DNA from 2 places in the Rhodoglobus vestalii genome. Region 1 is predicted to be linked to the other one. Evidence: riboswitches for the same ligand, from Rfam matches in the RefSeq annotation. Region 1 holds a riboswitch; the other holds the start of a gene.
The links. Region 1 has a riboswitch for glycine ahead of FB472_RS03065 (L-serine ammonia-lyase). Riboswitches for the same ligand answer to the same signal wherever they lie in the genome.
Positions count from the first base shown of each region.

Region 2: it holds a riboswitch for glycine, as region 1 does, so the genes downstream of both, gcvT (glycine cleavage system aminomethyltransferase GcvT) here and FB472_RS03065 (L-serine ammonia-lyase) in region 1, are expected to answer to the same signal.

Region 1 covers NZ_VFRA01000001.1:630,764-638,793, reverse strand. The annotation lists gene FB472_RS03070 (pyrimidine reductase family protein) at 1-101, shown strand, start outside; gene FB472_RS03065 (L-serine ammonia-lyase) at 98-1,495, opposite strand; glycine riboswitch at 1,700-1,795, opposite strand; gene FB472_RS03060 (siderophore-interacting protein) at 1,917-2,744, opposite strand; gene FB472_RS03055 (bifunctional alpha/beta hydrolase/OsmC family protein) at 2,827-4,065, opposite strand; gene FB472_RS03050 (inositol monophosphatase family protein) at 4,328-5,119, opposite strand; gene rsgA (ribosome small subunit-dependent GTPase A) at 5,122-6,189, opposite strand; gene aroA (3-phosphoshikimate 1-carboxyvinyltransferase) at 6,192-7,598, opposite strand; gene FB472_RS03035 (sigma-70 family RNA polymerase sigma factor) at 7,708-8,030, shown strand, end outside.
Region 2 covers NZ_VFRA01000001.1:783,241-791,270, forward strand. The annotation lists gene gcvP (aminomethyl-transferring glycine dehydrogenase) at 1-2,852, opposite strand, end outside; gene gcvH (glycine cleavage system protein GcvH) at 2,852-3,223, opposite strand; gene gcvT (glycine cleavage system aminomethyltransferase GcvT) at 3,226-4,329, opposite strand; glycine riboswitch at 4,499-4,601, opposite strand; glycine riboswitch at 4,603-4,712, opposite strand; gene FB472_RS03735 (Lrp/AsnC family transcriptional regulator) at 4,766-5,197, opposite strand; gene FB472_RS03740 (ornithine cyclodeaminase) at 5,329-6,360, shown strand; gene ctlX (citrulline utilization hydrolase CtlX) at 6,368-7,360, shown strand; gene FB472_RS03750 (PPOX class F420-dependent oxidoreductase) at 7,445-7,834, opposite strand; gene FB472_RS03755 (Ppx/GppA phosphatase family protein) at 7,842-8,030, opposite strand, start outside.

The sequences.
Region 1 (8,030 bases):
TCGACGCCGAGGAAGCGAGCCCCCAAGCGATGACTCTCGCACACGCCCTCAGCGCCGATGACGGAACACTACTGCTGCGCTATGTGCGAGCGGCGGGCTAGCACTCCACGACGTTGACAGCGAGGCCACCCATCGACGTTTCTTTGTAGCGCGAACTCATGTCTTTGCCCGTCTCAGCCATCGTGATGATGACCTCGTCAAGAGATACCCGGTGAGTACCGTCACCCCAGAGCGCCATCTTGGCGGCATTGATTGCCTTAGCTGCCGCGATTGCGTTCCGCTCGATGCAGGGGATCTGAACGAGACCGCCGATGGGATCGCACGTCAGTCCAAGGTTATGTTCCATGGCGATCTCCGCGGCATTCTCAACCTGCTCGGGGGTTCCGCCCAAGATCTCGGCCAACCCGGCCGCCGCCATCGAAGACGCAGACCCGACCTCACCCTGGCATCCGACTTCCGCCCCAGAGATAGACGCCATGCGCTTGTAGAGCACTCCGACGGCAGCGCTGGCCAGCAAGAAGCGCACGGTAGCGGCATCCTTCGTAGCCTGGTCAGCATCGTGCATGCCCGGGGCATAGTGCGTGGCGTAGAAGAGTACGGCGGGAATAATGCCGGCGGCGCCGTTGGTGGGGGCGGTCACTACTCGCCCACCCGAGGCATTCTCTTCATTCACAGCGAGGGCAACGAGGTTGACCCACTCCTGCCAAAACGCGGGATCGCGATCGGGGTCCTCCTGGCGAAGGCGGGCATGCCAAGCTGGAGCGCGTCGGCGCACGTTGAGGGTACCGGGAAGGTTGCCGGAGCGTTCCAAACTGTTGTTCTTGCACTCGTCCATGACGTCGCGGATGTGCAGAAGGCCGGCGGTGACCTCAGCCTGCGTGCGGCGAGCGAGTTCGTTGCGAAGCATCACGCCGCTGAAACTGAGGCCCTCCGCTCGGCAGTGGGCAAGCAACTGCGCGGCAGTGCGGAACGGTAGGGGATCGGCGACTGTGGCGGCGTCGGTGGGCGAGCTGCCGTCACGGTTGTCACCCTCGCGGTAGATGAATCCGCCTCCGATTGAGAAGTACGTCGCCTCAAGTACGGCGCCACCTTCCGCGTCGTATGCCGCGAAACGCATGCCGTTCGGATGCCCGTCAAGCACCGTGAGCGGATGCAGCGCAATCGCACCCTCGGTGAAGGGAACTTCACGGCTGCCGGCAAGCTGCAGCACTCCTGAATTCTCAATACGCTCGAGGGTCGTCTCCATTTCCGCGGGAAGAACCTGGTCGGGAAGCTTGCCCTCCAACCCAATGAGCACTGCGCTCATGGTGCCGTGACCGGCACCCGTGGCAGCGAGAGAGCCGTAGAGCCGCACGCCGAGAGTGGCGACGGAGTTGAGCATCCCGTGTCCGGCGAGATCGGCTGCGAATGATGCGGCAGCGCGCATGGGGCCGACCGTGTGGGAACTGGAGGGACCGATTCCGACGGTGAAGAGATCGAAGCTGCTCAGCGGCACCTCTTCGAGGGAAGGGGTTGGTACTTCAGTTCTGGGCGTCAGATTGCGAATTGGCACGGTGACTCCATTTCTTCACCACACATCATCGTGCGGGTGTCGTTGAGTCCTCTCCGCTCTGTATTGGGCCTGAGAGTTTCCGCACGCTTGTGGCGTTGCGTTGCCCCGCCGGCGAGTCGGGCAGGGCCGACTGCTTTTCAGAGTTGCCTATCCGCTGCGGTACTGGTGCCTGAGAGATTCCCGGAGAGGGTTTGCTCCTACGGCGCCAACCATCGATCGGAAGGACTCTCCCGCAGCGGTATGACGGCTATTCATTTGTTCTTTCAGCATACACTTCGGCCAGCAGGCACCAGCCTCTAATTTTCGGGTGCTGGGAAGACGCTAGTTTCTCGACCGACTGCGCTGAACCGCAGAGCTTCGCACGCTAGTCCTCGGGGTCGTTGGGGTCGATCGGGGCATGGTGGTCAGCGTCGACAACGCCACGGCGCCAATACCCGTCGATGGAAACCTGCTGCTTGGGCAGCCCCAGCTCGCGACGCAGGTAGCGGCGTAGTGACACAAGGGTGCCCGCTTCACCAGCGAGGAAAACAAAGGTCGATTCTTCGATCGAACCAAGAGAGCGCAGCGCGCTGTCCAACTGCCCGAGACCATCGCGGCGGTACAGCCATTCAGCAGTGATCCGAGCGTGCTGTTCCACGCTGAAATAGTCCTTGACGCTTTCGTCGGCAACATCGAATAGCGCTGAGATGTGTACCGAAGTGGGGAGCATGTCGATCCAGCGAGAGCACGCAGGTAAAGCGGTCTCATCGGCGATAAGGATGACGTGGGTCGCCCCCTGGGGAAGGAGGCGTGAACCACGCGGTCCCGCGATCGCGAGCGCATCGCCAACAGCGGCTCGAGCAGCCCACGCGGACGCTGGACCGTCATCGCCATGAACGACAAAATCGATGTCGAGTTCGTGATGGTCGGTGTGACTACGGAAGCCCAATGGAGTGTAATAGCGCGAAATTGTCACGCCCGTTTTAGATTTTTTCACCCCATCTTCCGTCACAACGGGCGCTGATAGATTGCCTGTTTCGGGGTCAGGGAGGAAGACCTTGATGTGATCTGCTGGACCGCTGCTCACGAATCCAGCAAGCTCATCACCGCTCAGAGTGATCCGCGTGATGGAAGCGGTGGGGCGAGTGATCGCGCTCACTGTGACGTGGCGCACAGCGGGGGGATGTTTGACGGTTTCGCGTTCAATAGTCATGGTTGGTTGGCGATCCCGCCGGCTCATTTCGCTCAAGAAGTTAGGCTTACCTAATAAGCCTAACGCTCGGAGGCCGCTTGGGCTACCCGCCCGCCATTGTGACTCTCGTCGAAATTGAGATTTCACCCTCTAGCGTGAGGTGCACGGGACACCTGTTGGCGATGGCGAGCAGCGACTCGCGCTGTTGATCGGAGAGGTCGCCGTCGAGAGCGAGTTCACGCGTGATGTGCTCAACCATGCCCTCCGAAGAAGAACAGTGATCGCACTCGGCAGCATCAATCCGCTCTCGAGTCAACCGCACGCTGAGCCCATCGAGGGGAATCTTCTTGCGATTGGCATACATGCGTACCGTGATTGAGGTACAACTACCGAGCCCCGCGAGAACAAAATCGTAGGGCGCCGGCCCATGATTCTCGCTGAGGGGTGCCGGCTCGTCTGCGGCGAACTCATGGCCCGAAGCGAAGACCCGTTGCTCGTAGCGTGCCGGGCCGCTCTCAGCGACGACAACAGATTTTCCATCGCTCGTGACGGATGCCGCACTCGCGGTGGCTGTCGAGCGTGGCGCCGACGGGCCGAAAGCATAGCGTGCGCCCCAAGCCGCAATAACGCTGGCGGCAAACTCGGCGTCGCCTCGATTGCTGAGCATATGGTCTGCACCGTCGAGGGCGATGAAGGACTTTGGGTGTGTGGCAGCGTCGAAAATCTCGCGCGCGTTATCGATGCCGACAATCTGGTCACTGGGTGAATGCACGACAAGAAGTGCGGCATCCAAATCTCGAAGTCGCCCCGACTGGGATTGCGCGGCAATATCGTCGAGCAACTGTTTGCGGATTGTGAAATCGCGCCCACCAAGATGAACCTGTGCTTCGCCCTCGCGCACGATCGTAGCGGTGGTCCCACCAAATAGGTTGGCGACGTGCGACGGATCGCTTGGGCTGCCGATTGTCACGAGAGCACGTGCGGAGGGAACCTGGTGGGCTGCGGCAAGAATGGCAGCCCCACCGAGCGAGTGCCCGATGAGCAGAGTGGGAGCGCGGTGGTTGTCGCGCAGGTACTCAGTGGCCGCGACAACATCCTCGACATTCGAACTGAAGTTAGTGTTCGAGAAGTCGCCATCGGAGCCCCCGAGGCCGGTGAAATCGAACCTCAGCACCGCAATCCTGTAGTTAACGAGCGCTTTTGAGATGCGGGATGCCGCGAACGAATCCTTCGAACACGTGAAGCAGTGAGCGAATAGCGCGAAAGCCGCAGGTGTACCGGCGGGCAACTCGAGGTTCGCCGCCAACATGTGATTACCTGACCCCGAAAACTCAATCTTCACTAGTTACTCCTGCTCTATGTTCGAAGTCTATGCACCATTCCCTAACGATCTATCAGGCTAGCGGGTGCGACACAGGTGATCGCTACTTGGCTGCCCCAGCGAGTGAACCCGTGATTTGTTCTCCGGAGGGATCGAAAGCGATGTACAAAATCTCGCCCTCATGCGGCTCAGCACAGTCGATAACTTTCGTGAAATCTAGCGACAATTTTTACCGCCCAGCCTGCTGTTCTCAGCGTATTCGCAGAAATGTCGGGAGGAAATTTTAGTGAGAATTCAAAAAATTCAACACTTCGTCATGAAGTACTCCGTTGGTGGCCAACGCGCTTCCGTGCCAGGGCCCTACCTCGCCCTCAACTGACGTGAAGCTTCCTCCGGCCTCACACACAATCGGGATCAACGCCGCCAGATCGTAAGGCTGCAGATCGAATTCGCCAACGACATCCAATGCTCCCTCAGCCAACAACATATACGCCCACATGTCACCGATCGCGCGCGAACGCCACGTCGCGCGGGTGAGAGCCACCGCCGCATCAAGACGGCCTGCTTGATCCCACCCTGACAGACTGTTGTAGCTTATGGATGCAGACTCAAGGCTACTGACCTTACTTACGCTGATAGGGTGCGGCTCTGCACCGTGAGCCTGAGCGAATGCACCGTGGCCGGTGGCCGCCCACCAACGCTTGCCGAGGGCGGGCGAACTGACAACGCCGACCTGTGGCACACCATCAATTGCCAAAGCAATGAGAGTGCCCCAGATGGGAACGCCACGCAGAAAGTTTGAGGTCCCGTCGATGGGATCGATGATCCACTGGCGCCGCGAATTTCCTGCCTCGCCAAACTCCTCGCCCAGAATGGAATCACCGGGACGCGCAGCCGCAATTCCCGCACGGATGCCGCGCTCAACAGCCTTGTCGGCATCCGTTACCGGAGTGCGGTCCGGCTTGGTGGTGACTTCGAGGTCGAGAGCGGTGAAGCGATCGAGTGAGATGAGATCAGCGTCTGCGGCAAGTGCGAGAGCAAGAGACAGATCGTCGGCGAGAGTGTATTCGGTCACCCCTACACGCTAGTGGAACCCAGCGTCGTGATCAGCCTCTGAAAAGAATCCAAACGGAGTCGGCCGACATCGCCCAGCGCACCGGCATTGATCGCTTCTGCGATCGCGCAGTCTGGTGCATCCGGAAGATGAGTGCAGCCGCGCGGGCATTCTTCGGCAAGAAGTGCCAAGTCAGTGAACGACGACAAGATTTTACCGGGATCGATGTGCCCCAGTCCAAAGGAGCGGACTCCCGGAGTATCGACCACCCACCCAGACCCCACCCGGTACGAAATCGTCGACGACGAGGTGTGTCGACCGCGACCGGTAACAGCGTTGACATGCCCAACAGCGCGATTGGCATCCGGAACTAACGCGTTGACGAGAGTCGACTTTCCGACACCTGAATGGCCGACGGCGACGGTGGTGTGACCCTCCAAGAGTGCACGAAGTTGCTCAAGCGGAACCTCATCTGAGCGGCTGGCGATCACCCGAAATTCGAGCCCCGCAAAGTTCTCCAAAAACTCAGCCGGATCCTGCAAGTCAGTTTTAGTGATGCACAGAATGGGATCAATTCCGGCGTCGTACGCCGCGACCAGATAGCGGTCGACAAGTCGCGGTCGCGGCTCGGGGTCCGCAGCGGCAACGACAATCAGCATCTGGTCGGCGTTGGCGACAATGATGCGCTCTACGGCATCCGTATCGTCGGCACTTCGGCGGAGGAGTGTTCTGCGCTCGCGGATGCGAACGATGCGGGCAAGGGTTCCCTCGGTTCCGCTGGTGTCACCGACTAGGTCGACCCAGTCACCCGTAACGACGGACACTTTTCCCTGTTGGTTGCGCCCCAGCTCGCGCGCGCGCGCGGCAATGATCTGGCGCTCCTCTGGCGTTCCTTCGGCCACCCAGATTCCGTAGCGTCCACGGTCGACACTGAAGACGCGCCCCTCAATCGCGTCGGCATGCTCGGGGCGAATTTTGCTGCGCGGTTTGTTCGCTTTGGGGTTGGGGCGCGTACGCACTGAACTCTCGTCGTACTCGCTGTATTTGCGGTCGTCTTCGTCGTCGTCTTCGTCGCCGCTAAGCCAGCTCATCGTTACAGCAGCCCCAGAGTGTCGGATGTCGGCGGGGCTTCGCCCACGAGGGTCGCCCAGAGCGCAGGGAACTGGGGGAGCGTCTTGGCGGTGGCGTCGATGCCTTCGATCTCAATACCCTCAATAGCGAGGCCAATGACGGCACCGGCGGTCGACATCCGGTGATCGTCGTAGCTGTGCCAGACCCCGCCGCGGAGTTTTCGCGGTTCAATACGTACCCCGTCGTCGAGTTCTGTCACCGCACCCCCCAGAGCGTTGATCTCTGTGCAGAGGGCCGCCAGTCGATCGGTTTCATGCCCACGAAGGTGCCCAATGCCCGTAATGGTGCTTGGGGATGATGCCAGCGCTGCCAGCGCGATGATTGTTGGTGCGAGTTCCCCACCCGTGCTGAGATCGAGTTCGATTCCGGGGTACGTGGTGCCACCGATCACGCCGGTGCCCCCATCAATTGTGAGCGCGCCGTCGCCTCGTGTAGCCGTTGCGCCAAACAGGGGCAAGAGCTGTTCAAGGTCAGCACCCACCTGAGTGGTGGATGCGGGCCAGCCTTCGATGGTGACGGTGCCACCGGCGACGACCGCGGCGGCTAAAAACGGGGCAGCGTTAGAGAGATCGGGCTCAAGCCAGACATCGATTGCACGAATTGGGCTGGCGGGCACAACCCACACGCCAGGCTCTGGGCTGTCAACGATGACCCCGCGCGCAGCGAGGCACGCAACTGTCATCTCGATATGGGGCATGCTCGGCAGTTTTTCGCCGCTGTGGCGCAGGGTCAAACCCTGGTCGAAGCGGGCTGCCGTCAAGAGCAGGCCCGAAACAAACTGGCTGGAGGCGGAAGCGTCAATAGTGATTTCGCCACCGGCAACAGAACCCATCCCGTACAGGCTGAACGGGAGAGTGCCCCGTCCATCATCCGAGACGTCAACTCCCAGCGCACGAAGCGAATCAATGGTGGTGCGCATCGGGCGTCGAAGTGCTGCGTGATCGCCATCGAATGCAACCGGACCGAGCGCGAGTGCGGCGACCGGGGGGAGAAAGCGCATCACCGTTCCCGCGAGACCGCAATCAATCGAACTGCCCCCTTCGAGCTCACCCGGAGTGACCACAAGGTCGGGTCCGAAGACATTACCGGTGGCGATTTCATTGATGGTGACGCCGAGCGCGCGAAGCGCCTCAATCATCAGAGCACTATCACGCGAGTGCAGCGGCGCATGCAACCGCGAGGGGCCATCGGCCAGCGCCGCCAATACCAGCTCGCGGTTGGTCAGGCTCTTGCTGCCAGGAAGGCTCAGTGACGCAGACAGTGCGTGCGAAACGGTCGGTGCTGGCCAGTTGCCGGGCACCGACGTCTCTGGCACCGAGTCGTCATCGTACGGGCTGAACTCTGGGTTGGAATACTTGGATACGAACATCAGTTACTAAGAGTATCGGCGTTTGAGACACCACGGAGGAGGCACGAGCATGACTGCAGTACTCAGCACTCAGCGGGACACCGCGACCAGCGAACTAGAATTGTTGCTGATGACTACCGACAGAGTTGAGCCAAGTGCCACCGACACCGCCGCCGCTGACAAGCGGCGGCAGTTTGAAGAGCAAGCGTTGCCCTACATGGACCAACTCTTTGGTGCCGCCATGCGAATGACCCGCAATCCGAGCGATGCCGCTGATCTCGTGCAAGAGACGTTCGTCAAAGCGTTTCAAGCGTTCGCACAGTTTCAACAGGGCACAAACCTCAAAGCCTGGCTGTACCGCATCCAAACAAACACGTTCATCAACATCTACCGCAAGGCCCAGCGCAATCCTTATCAGGGAACGATCGACGAACTCGAGGATTGGCAACTCGG
Region 2 (8,030 bases), 150 kb from region 1:
CGCACCGGTGGCCAATACTTGCCCGAAACGAGTGAACGCAGAGGGTAGACGGCCTGTTCGCGCGAGTACGCGTGCGGCCAGTCGCTCGCGATCGCCGACTGCGCCGTGTGCGGGGCATTGACGAGCGGATTGTCGTCAGCGGGCCACGTTCCGGCGGCAACGGCATCCGCTTCATCCTTGATCGCAATCATTGCGTCGATGAAACGATCGAGCTCGGCGAGGTCTTCACTCTCGGTGGGCTCCACCATGAGCGTGCCCGACACCGGGAACGACATGGTGGGCGCATGAAAACCGTAATCGATGAGGCGCTTCGCCACGTCGTTGTTATCGATTCCGGTGGCTTCCTTGAGCGGTCGCAGGTCGAGAACGCACTCGTGAGCCACCAGTCCGTTGTCTCCCGCATAGAGCACGGGGTAGTGCTCACGCAGGCGCACGGCAACGTAGTTAGCGGCGAGCACCGCAGCACCGGTCGCAGCTTTGAGGCCCGCCGATCCCATCATGCGCACGTAGGCCCAGGTGATGGGGAGGATGCTCGCGCTTCCGTAGGGCGCAGCGCTGACCGCTCCGCCGGAATGCACGTAGGGGCCCGCCTCACCGGTCTGCATGTCGAATGCGGGATGCTGTCGGCTCTGAGCCATCGGGTGCCCCGGCAGGAACTCTGCCAAATGCGCCTTCGCGACGACAGGCCCGACTCCGGGCCCACCGCCACCGTGCGGGATGCAGAAAGTTTTGTGCAGGTTGAGGTGGCTGACGTCTCCGCCAAAGTCACCGAACCGCGCATAGCCGAGCAGGGCGTTGAGGTTGGCACCATCAACATAGACCTGGCCACCAGCATCGTGCACGGCCTGCGTGATTTCGCGCACTTCGTGCTCGTACACCCCATGAGTCGAGGGGTACGTGATCATGAGGGCGGCGATTTCGGTCGCATGCTCCGCGATCTTCGCCCGCAAATCACCGAGGTCAACGTTGCCGAGTTCGTCGCACGCAACGACGACAACGCGCATACCCGCGAGCACTGCGCTGGCAGCGTTCGTGCCGTGCGCGCTCGACGGGATGAGGCAGATGGTGCGCTCGTGATCTCCGCGAGAGCGGTGGTAGCCACGAATCGCGAGGAGCCCCGCAAGCTCACCCTGGCTTCCGGCGTTGGGCTGCAGCGACGTGGTGTCGTAGCCCGTGACCTCAGCCAGCCATGATTCGAGGTGCGAAATCATGACAAGGTAACCGGCGACATCCTCTGCCGGGGCGAAGGGGTGGATGTTGCCAAATTCTGGCCACGTCACCGCTTCCATCTCGGTCGCCGCGTTCAGTTTCATCGTGCAGGAGCCCAGCGGGATCATGCCGCGGTCGAGCGCGTAATCCTTGTCGGCGAGGTACTTGAGGTAGCGCATCATGCTCGTCTCCGAGCGGTGCGTGTTGAACACGGGGTGCGTGAGGTATTCGCTCGTGCGCTCGAGGTCGGCCGGAATACTGTCGTCGTCGGGCAAGTACGCGAAGCCGGCATCCAGTCCAAAGGCTTTCGCCAGGTCGTGCTTCTGCGCGGCGAAGATACCCTCGGAGGGCTGCGTCGAGACTTCGTCAAAGCTCAAACGCACGGTGTCAGCATCCACCACATAGAGCAGGATATCGCTCTCTAGCGCCTTGGCCGCAATCGCGTGTGCCTGGCCAGTCTTCGTGACCGACAGGGTGTCGAAGAAGGTCTCATTCTCGATGGTGTAGCCGGCAGCACGCAAGCGGGAAGCGAACTCGGCGGTGTCGTAGTGGATACGCTGGGCGATCCGCTTCAGGCCCTGCGGACCGTGGTAGACGGCATACATTCCGGCCATGACCGCGAGCAGCACCTGGGCGGTACAGATATTGGAGGTCGCCTTCTCGCGGCGAATGTGCTGCTCACGAGCCTGCAAGGAAAGACGGTAGGCGGGGTCGCCGGCGGCATCCTGAGACACCCCAACGAGGCGGCCGGGCAGTTGTCGTTCGAGGCCTTTGCGCACCGACATGTAGCCGGCGTGTGGCCCGCCGAAGCCCATCGGCACTCCGAAGCGCTGCGTGGTTCCGACAGCAACGTCTGCGCCGAGCTCGCCGGGTGACGTCAGAATGGTGAGCGAGAGAAGGTCGGCCGCCACAATCGCGAGACCGCCGTGCGCCTTGACGGCAGCGATGATCTCGCTGGAATCCCAGACGCGACCCGACGCACCCGGGTACTGGATGAGCGCACCGAAGCACGCGGGCAGCTCAGGGCTCGCACCGATTGTCGCCAGGTCAAGCTCAACAAGCTCGATCCCTACAGCCTCCGCACGGTTCACGAGCAGAGCCTTGGTTTGGGGAAGGGTGTCGGCATCCACAATGAAAACGTTCGACTCGACCCGGGAGGCCCGACGCGCCAGCAGCATTCCCTCGACCGACGACGTGCCCTCATCGAGCATTGATGCGTTGGTGGTGGTCATACCAGCAAGGTCGGCAACCATTGTCTGGAAGTTGATCAGAGCCTCGAGGCGGCCCTGCGAAATCTCTGGCTGGTACGGCGTGTAGGCGGTGTACCAGCTCGGGTTCTCAAGCACATTGCGCTTGATGACGGCCGGCGTGATGGTGTCGTAATAGCCAAGACCGATCATGCTGCGACGAACCTTGTTCGCGCCGGCGAGGGCGCGCAGTTCGGCGAGCGCCTCACGCTCCGAGGCGGGAGCGGGGATCGTGGAATTCTCGACCGGAGTCTGGTGAATGGCCGGCGGAACCGCGGCATCCACGAGCGACTCGAGGCTGTCGTAGCCGACGGCGGCCAGCATGCTCGCTTGGGCGGCAGCATCTGTGCCGATATGACGATCGGCGAAGGTGTCGCTGATGATGGGGTTTGTCATTACTCGCCTGTCAGTGTGGTGTATTCGTCGAGGCTGAGCATCGACGGGAGATCGGAAAACTCGATTTTTACGAGCCAACCCTCACCAAAGGGATCGCTGTTGACGAGTTCGGGGCTGCCAGCGACAGCATCATTGGCCTCAACGACCGTGCCAGCGACGGGGGCGAAGAGCTCGCCCACCGATTTGGTGGACTCGATCTCACCAACAAGTTTTCCGGCAGTGACCGTGTCGCCCACTCTGGGCAGCTCAACGAAAACGATGTCGCCGAGTTTTTCTGCCGCATAATCGGTGATTCCGATAGTCGCAATGTTTCCCTCAACAAGCACCCACTCGTGCTCGGCGGTGTACTGCAGTTCGCTCTTCTCAGCCATGATCAGGCCTCTCTCTTGTAGAAGGGTAGGGAAATGACGGATGCAGCAATGCGACTGCCCCGCACATCAAGGTGGAGTTCGGTGCCGACGTCACTGACATCAGCGTCGACGTACGCCATAGCAATCGGGTGACCCAGCGTGGGAGACAGCGCGCCAGAAGTGATCACTCCCACCTCGGTGTCACCGTGATAGATGGCGTAGTCCGCGCGACCGGCGCGGCGACCCTCGGCGGCGAGTCCGACGAGAACGCGAGCACCAGCATCCGGACCCGCCTCTATTGCGGCACGACCGACAAAGTCACCCTCCTTGCTGAGAGCAACAACGCGACCCAGACCGGCTTGCACCGGGAACGTTGTGAGGCCCAGCTCGTGACCGTACAGCGGCATGCCCGCCTCGAGTCGCAGAGTGTCTCGACAGGCGAGACCGGCAGGCACGAGACCGAGGGGTTCGCCGGCAACGGTGAGCGCCGCCCAAAGGTCGGCGGCGGCATCCACCTGAATGTAGAGTTCGAAACCATCTTCGCCGGTGTAGCCGGTGCGCGCGATGATGAGGTCGTGCCCGATGAAAGTGGCGGCGGTTTCACGGTAGTACTTGAGTTCATCAAGCGGGGTGGCGAAGTCACCGAGCCCCGCGGTTGCTTCGAGAATGGCGCGCGATACCGGCCCCTGCACCGCGATGAGCGCGTAGTCGTCACTCTCGTCGGTGACCGTGACATCAAAGCCTTTAGCGCGTTCGCTGAGCGCTGTCGCCGCCGCGAATCGGTTGCCAGCGTTCGCGACCACTAAGAAGTGATCGTCGGCGAGGCGGTAGGCGACGAGATCGTCGATGATTCCGCCTGTCTCATTCAGGATCAGGCTGTACTTGGCTTGCGCGAGAGCCATCGCCGAAAGCTTGCCGGCAAGTGCGAAGTCGAGGTAGGCGCCGGCATCCGCTCCACGCACATGGATTTCGGCCATGTGCGAGATGTCGAAGATTCCCGCGGCCGTGCGAACCGCATGGTGCTCGGCGAGGTCGGAGCTGTAGCGCACCGGCATCATCCAGCCGGCAAAATCGGTGAACGCGGCCCCAAGCTGTTCATGAATGCCGTGAAGTGGCGAATACCTCATCGCGGAGGGCGGGGTCGCGGTCACTGCGGCGGTGGATATTGCTGCGGCGGTGGATATTGCTGCGGCGGTGGATGTTGCTGCGGCTGTCGCTGCGGCGTCAGCGGGGGAAGCTGCAGGCGTTGTTGCATCGATCACGGAGTTCTCCTGGCACATGGCTGGTGAATAGAACTCCCCCTCTGTGATGAGCCTGAGAGCTTCACGCACTTTTAAGCTAGTGCGCTTTCACCGTCGGCGGAACCTCCTGATGTTTCGAGATTCTCTTTCCAGAGTGGCCAGTGCGATGCGGTACATGAACCTGAGAGATTGGCGGGGAGGCTTGCTCCTTCGGTGCCGTGCTCGGAGTCATGATGACACCGGATGCTCGGCTCTCCCGCATCGTGTTGCGGCCCGATGTTCAGTTATTAGCTCAGCATAGCAATGAGCGGGGTGTATCGGCCTACAGCATGGCCGAACTGAGCAGCAGGCTGGTCTCACTATTAACTACGCCGTCGACGTTGCGCATGCGGGCGAGGACTCGATCAAAGTTGCTGAGACTGTCAGTGCGGATGTCGGCCACGAGATCCCAGGCGCCGTTGGTGGTGTGAAGTGCGTGGATCTCTGGCAAGCCTCGCAGCTTGCGAATCACGGCATCCGTTGACCTCCCCTCCACCTCGATAAAGGAGATGGCCCGAATGATCGAGGGGTCACGATCTTCGCGAACGCGCACCGAAAAACCGAGCACCGTTCCGCCGCTGACGAGGCGGTCGATGCGACTGGTGACAGTGGCTCGGGTGACGTCGAGGCGGCGCGCTAGGCTCGCTACAGACTCGCGGCCATCGGCCCGGAGTGCGGCGAGAAGGCGGCGGTCCAGATCATCCAATTGAGCCATGCACAAAGTGTACAGCGGTGCTCTCAATTATGCACAGTCGCTGGCTAAAAATCGCGTCTATTGGGTGTTGTGAGTGCATAGTGCACATTCGTAGCGTGGGGAGTAGTAATACTGCAACGAGAGGAGTGACCATGGTCAACTACGTGGACGTCAACAACATGCGACGCTGGATTTCTGACACCGGAATTGAGCCCATCATTATGGGCATCGTGGGCTACCTTGAGCAGGATTATGCCAAGTGGCCCCAGTTCGACAAGACCCCTCGGGTTGCGGCTCACTCCGCTGAGGGAGTAATTGAACTCATGCCCACGAGCGATGGCGAAACGTATGCCTTTAAGTACGTCAACGGCCACCCCTCTAACCCCGGCAACGGTTTTCAGACCGTCACCGCTCTCGGCATGCTCGCACGCGTCGACAACGGTTACCCCACCTTCCTGTCGGAGATGACACTGCTGACGGCACTCCGCACCGCCGCGACCTCGGTGCTTGCTGCCCGTGCACTCGCCCGCCCAGACTCGAAGGTGCTCGCCCTCATCGGCACCGGAACCCAGTCGGAGTTTCAGGCTCTCGGATTCCGTGCTGGCCTCGGTATTACGCGGCTGCGGGCGTGGGACACCGATCCTGCCGCTCTCGACAAGTTCATCCGTAACGTTGAGCCGCTCGGTTTCGAGGTTGTGCGCGCGACCTCGGCCGCGGATGCCGTTGCTGGCGCCGACATCGTCACCACCTGTACCGCAGACAAGGCAAACGCGAAGATTCTGACCACCGGCATGATCGAACCCGGAATGCACCTCAACGCGATCGGTGGAGACTGCCCCGGCAAAACGGAGCTCGAAGCCGACATCGTTCGCAACTCGACCGTGTTCGTTGAGTTTCCCGAGCAGACCCGTATCGAGGGTGAGATTCAGCAGCTTGAGGCCGACTCCCCCATCACCGAACTCTGGGAGGTGCTCGCCGGGCGCGCCGCAGGCCGCACGTCGGTCGACGAAGTCACCCTCTTCGACTCGGTGGGTTTTGCGATCGAAGACTTCTCGGCATTGCGCTACGTATTTGACGCGGTTCGTGGCACCGACTATGCCACCGACCTTGATCTGATTGCCGACCCAGCCGACCCCAAGGACCTGTTCTCGCTCGTGTCGCGCGCACCCGCGCTGCTCGCGTAGGTCGCCGGTGAGCGTTCAGGCCCCCTCGGCCGCCGTACTGATCCGACCCCATCTGTTCACGCCGAATGGTCAGACCGCCAGTGACAACGCCTTCCAGTCGACCGATCCCACCCGCACCCCGGATGAGATTGCTCGCGCCGCGTACGACGAGTCGACGATGGTGGCAGAAACGTTGCGCGACGCTGGCGTCAGCATCCACGTGTTTGATGACACCGAGAGCACTCGCCCTGACAGCGTGTTCCCGAACAACTGGTTTTCGACGCACAGCGGCGGGCGCGTTGCCGTGTATCCGATGTATGCACCAAACCGGCGCACGGAGCGTCGCACCGATGTAATCGAGATGCTGAAGCACGATTTTCGGGTGCAGGATGTTGTCGACTATTCGGGGCTTGAGCACGACGGCATCTACCTTGAGGGCACCGGGGCAATGGTCATCGACCACACCAACCGTGTGGCGTATGCGGCGGAATCTCACCGCGCCAACCCGCTCGCTCTCGAACGCTTTTGCGCGTCATTTGGCTACGAGCCGATGATGTTTGAGGCGCGCGACAGCCATGGCGTGCCGATCTATCACACCAATGTGATGATGTGCATCGCAACCGACTTTGCGATGATCGGGCTCGACCTGATTGCCTCCGGTGATCGTCGCATGGAGATTGCTGAGCGCTTGACCGCGCCTGGCCGCACCCTGATCGATCTCACCGCCGACCAGATCGCCAATTTTGCGGGCAACGCTTTGGAACTGAAGGGTTCGAACGGTCGCGTTTTGGCGCTGTCGAGTCGTGCGCTCAAGAGTTTGACGGCCGCGCAGCGTTCGGTCATTGAGCAGAGCTGCCAGATTGTGCCGCTCGATATTCCGACGATCGAGCTGGCCGGGGGGTCGGTGCGCTGCATGGTCGCGGGAATCCACCTCGATCGCCGTTCGCGGATGGCAGCGGATGTTGCTGCCGGCGTTCCCGCCGCCGGTACTGCAGAGTCGGCGCCGACGGCTGGCGCGTAGCGCGGTCTGCTGCGCGCGGTAAGGCGGCGGGTCGATAGCGCGGCAGCGCGATAGTTCGGCCGTTCGATAGCGCGGCAGGCCAGCTTAGGCGCGCAGCTCTACGGCCACGGACTGCGCTGCTGATCCGCGCACTTTTTGCGCGAGGCGAATGGCCAGGTACTTGGCACCGTACTTTTTCTTGAGTGCGGCATCCATTGCTGTGAGGGTTTCGTCATCGGTGCGCACAGCGGCGGTGGCGGTGACCGGCACAGCGCCGTCAGCGAAGTTACCCCGCATGTCGCACGCGATCAGCTCGACACGGTCGGTGCGACGGATGCGCTTAACCTTGCCGGAGGTGGGGGCGGTGGTGACGAGCAGGCGGTCACCGTCGGCGACAACCCACACCGGGGTCGGTACGGACTCACCAGATTTGCGGAAGGTGATCAGCGAAACGTAGGGCTCGGAGGAGAGTGCGGAAAGTTCGTGGGGCATCATGGTTCCATTATCTGCTGGGCAGCTTGGTATGCGCGCCGAAGTCATCCGGTGCAAGTGACAGGGCGACTCCATCGAGGATGTCGTGCTCACTGGTCGTGACCCACTTGAGCGGTCTGCCGGTGGCGGCCGTGGCATCCGCGACCCGCTGCAGGATGGTCGACCAGATGACAGCACCGGCGGTGATGACGTCGACCCG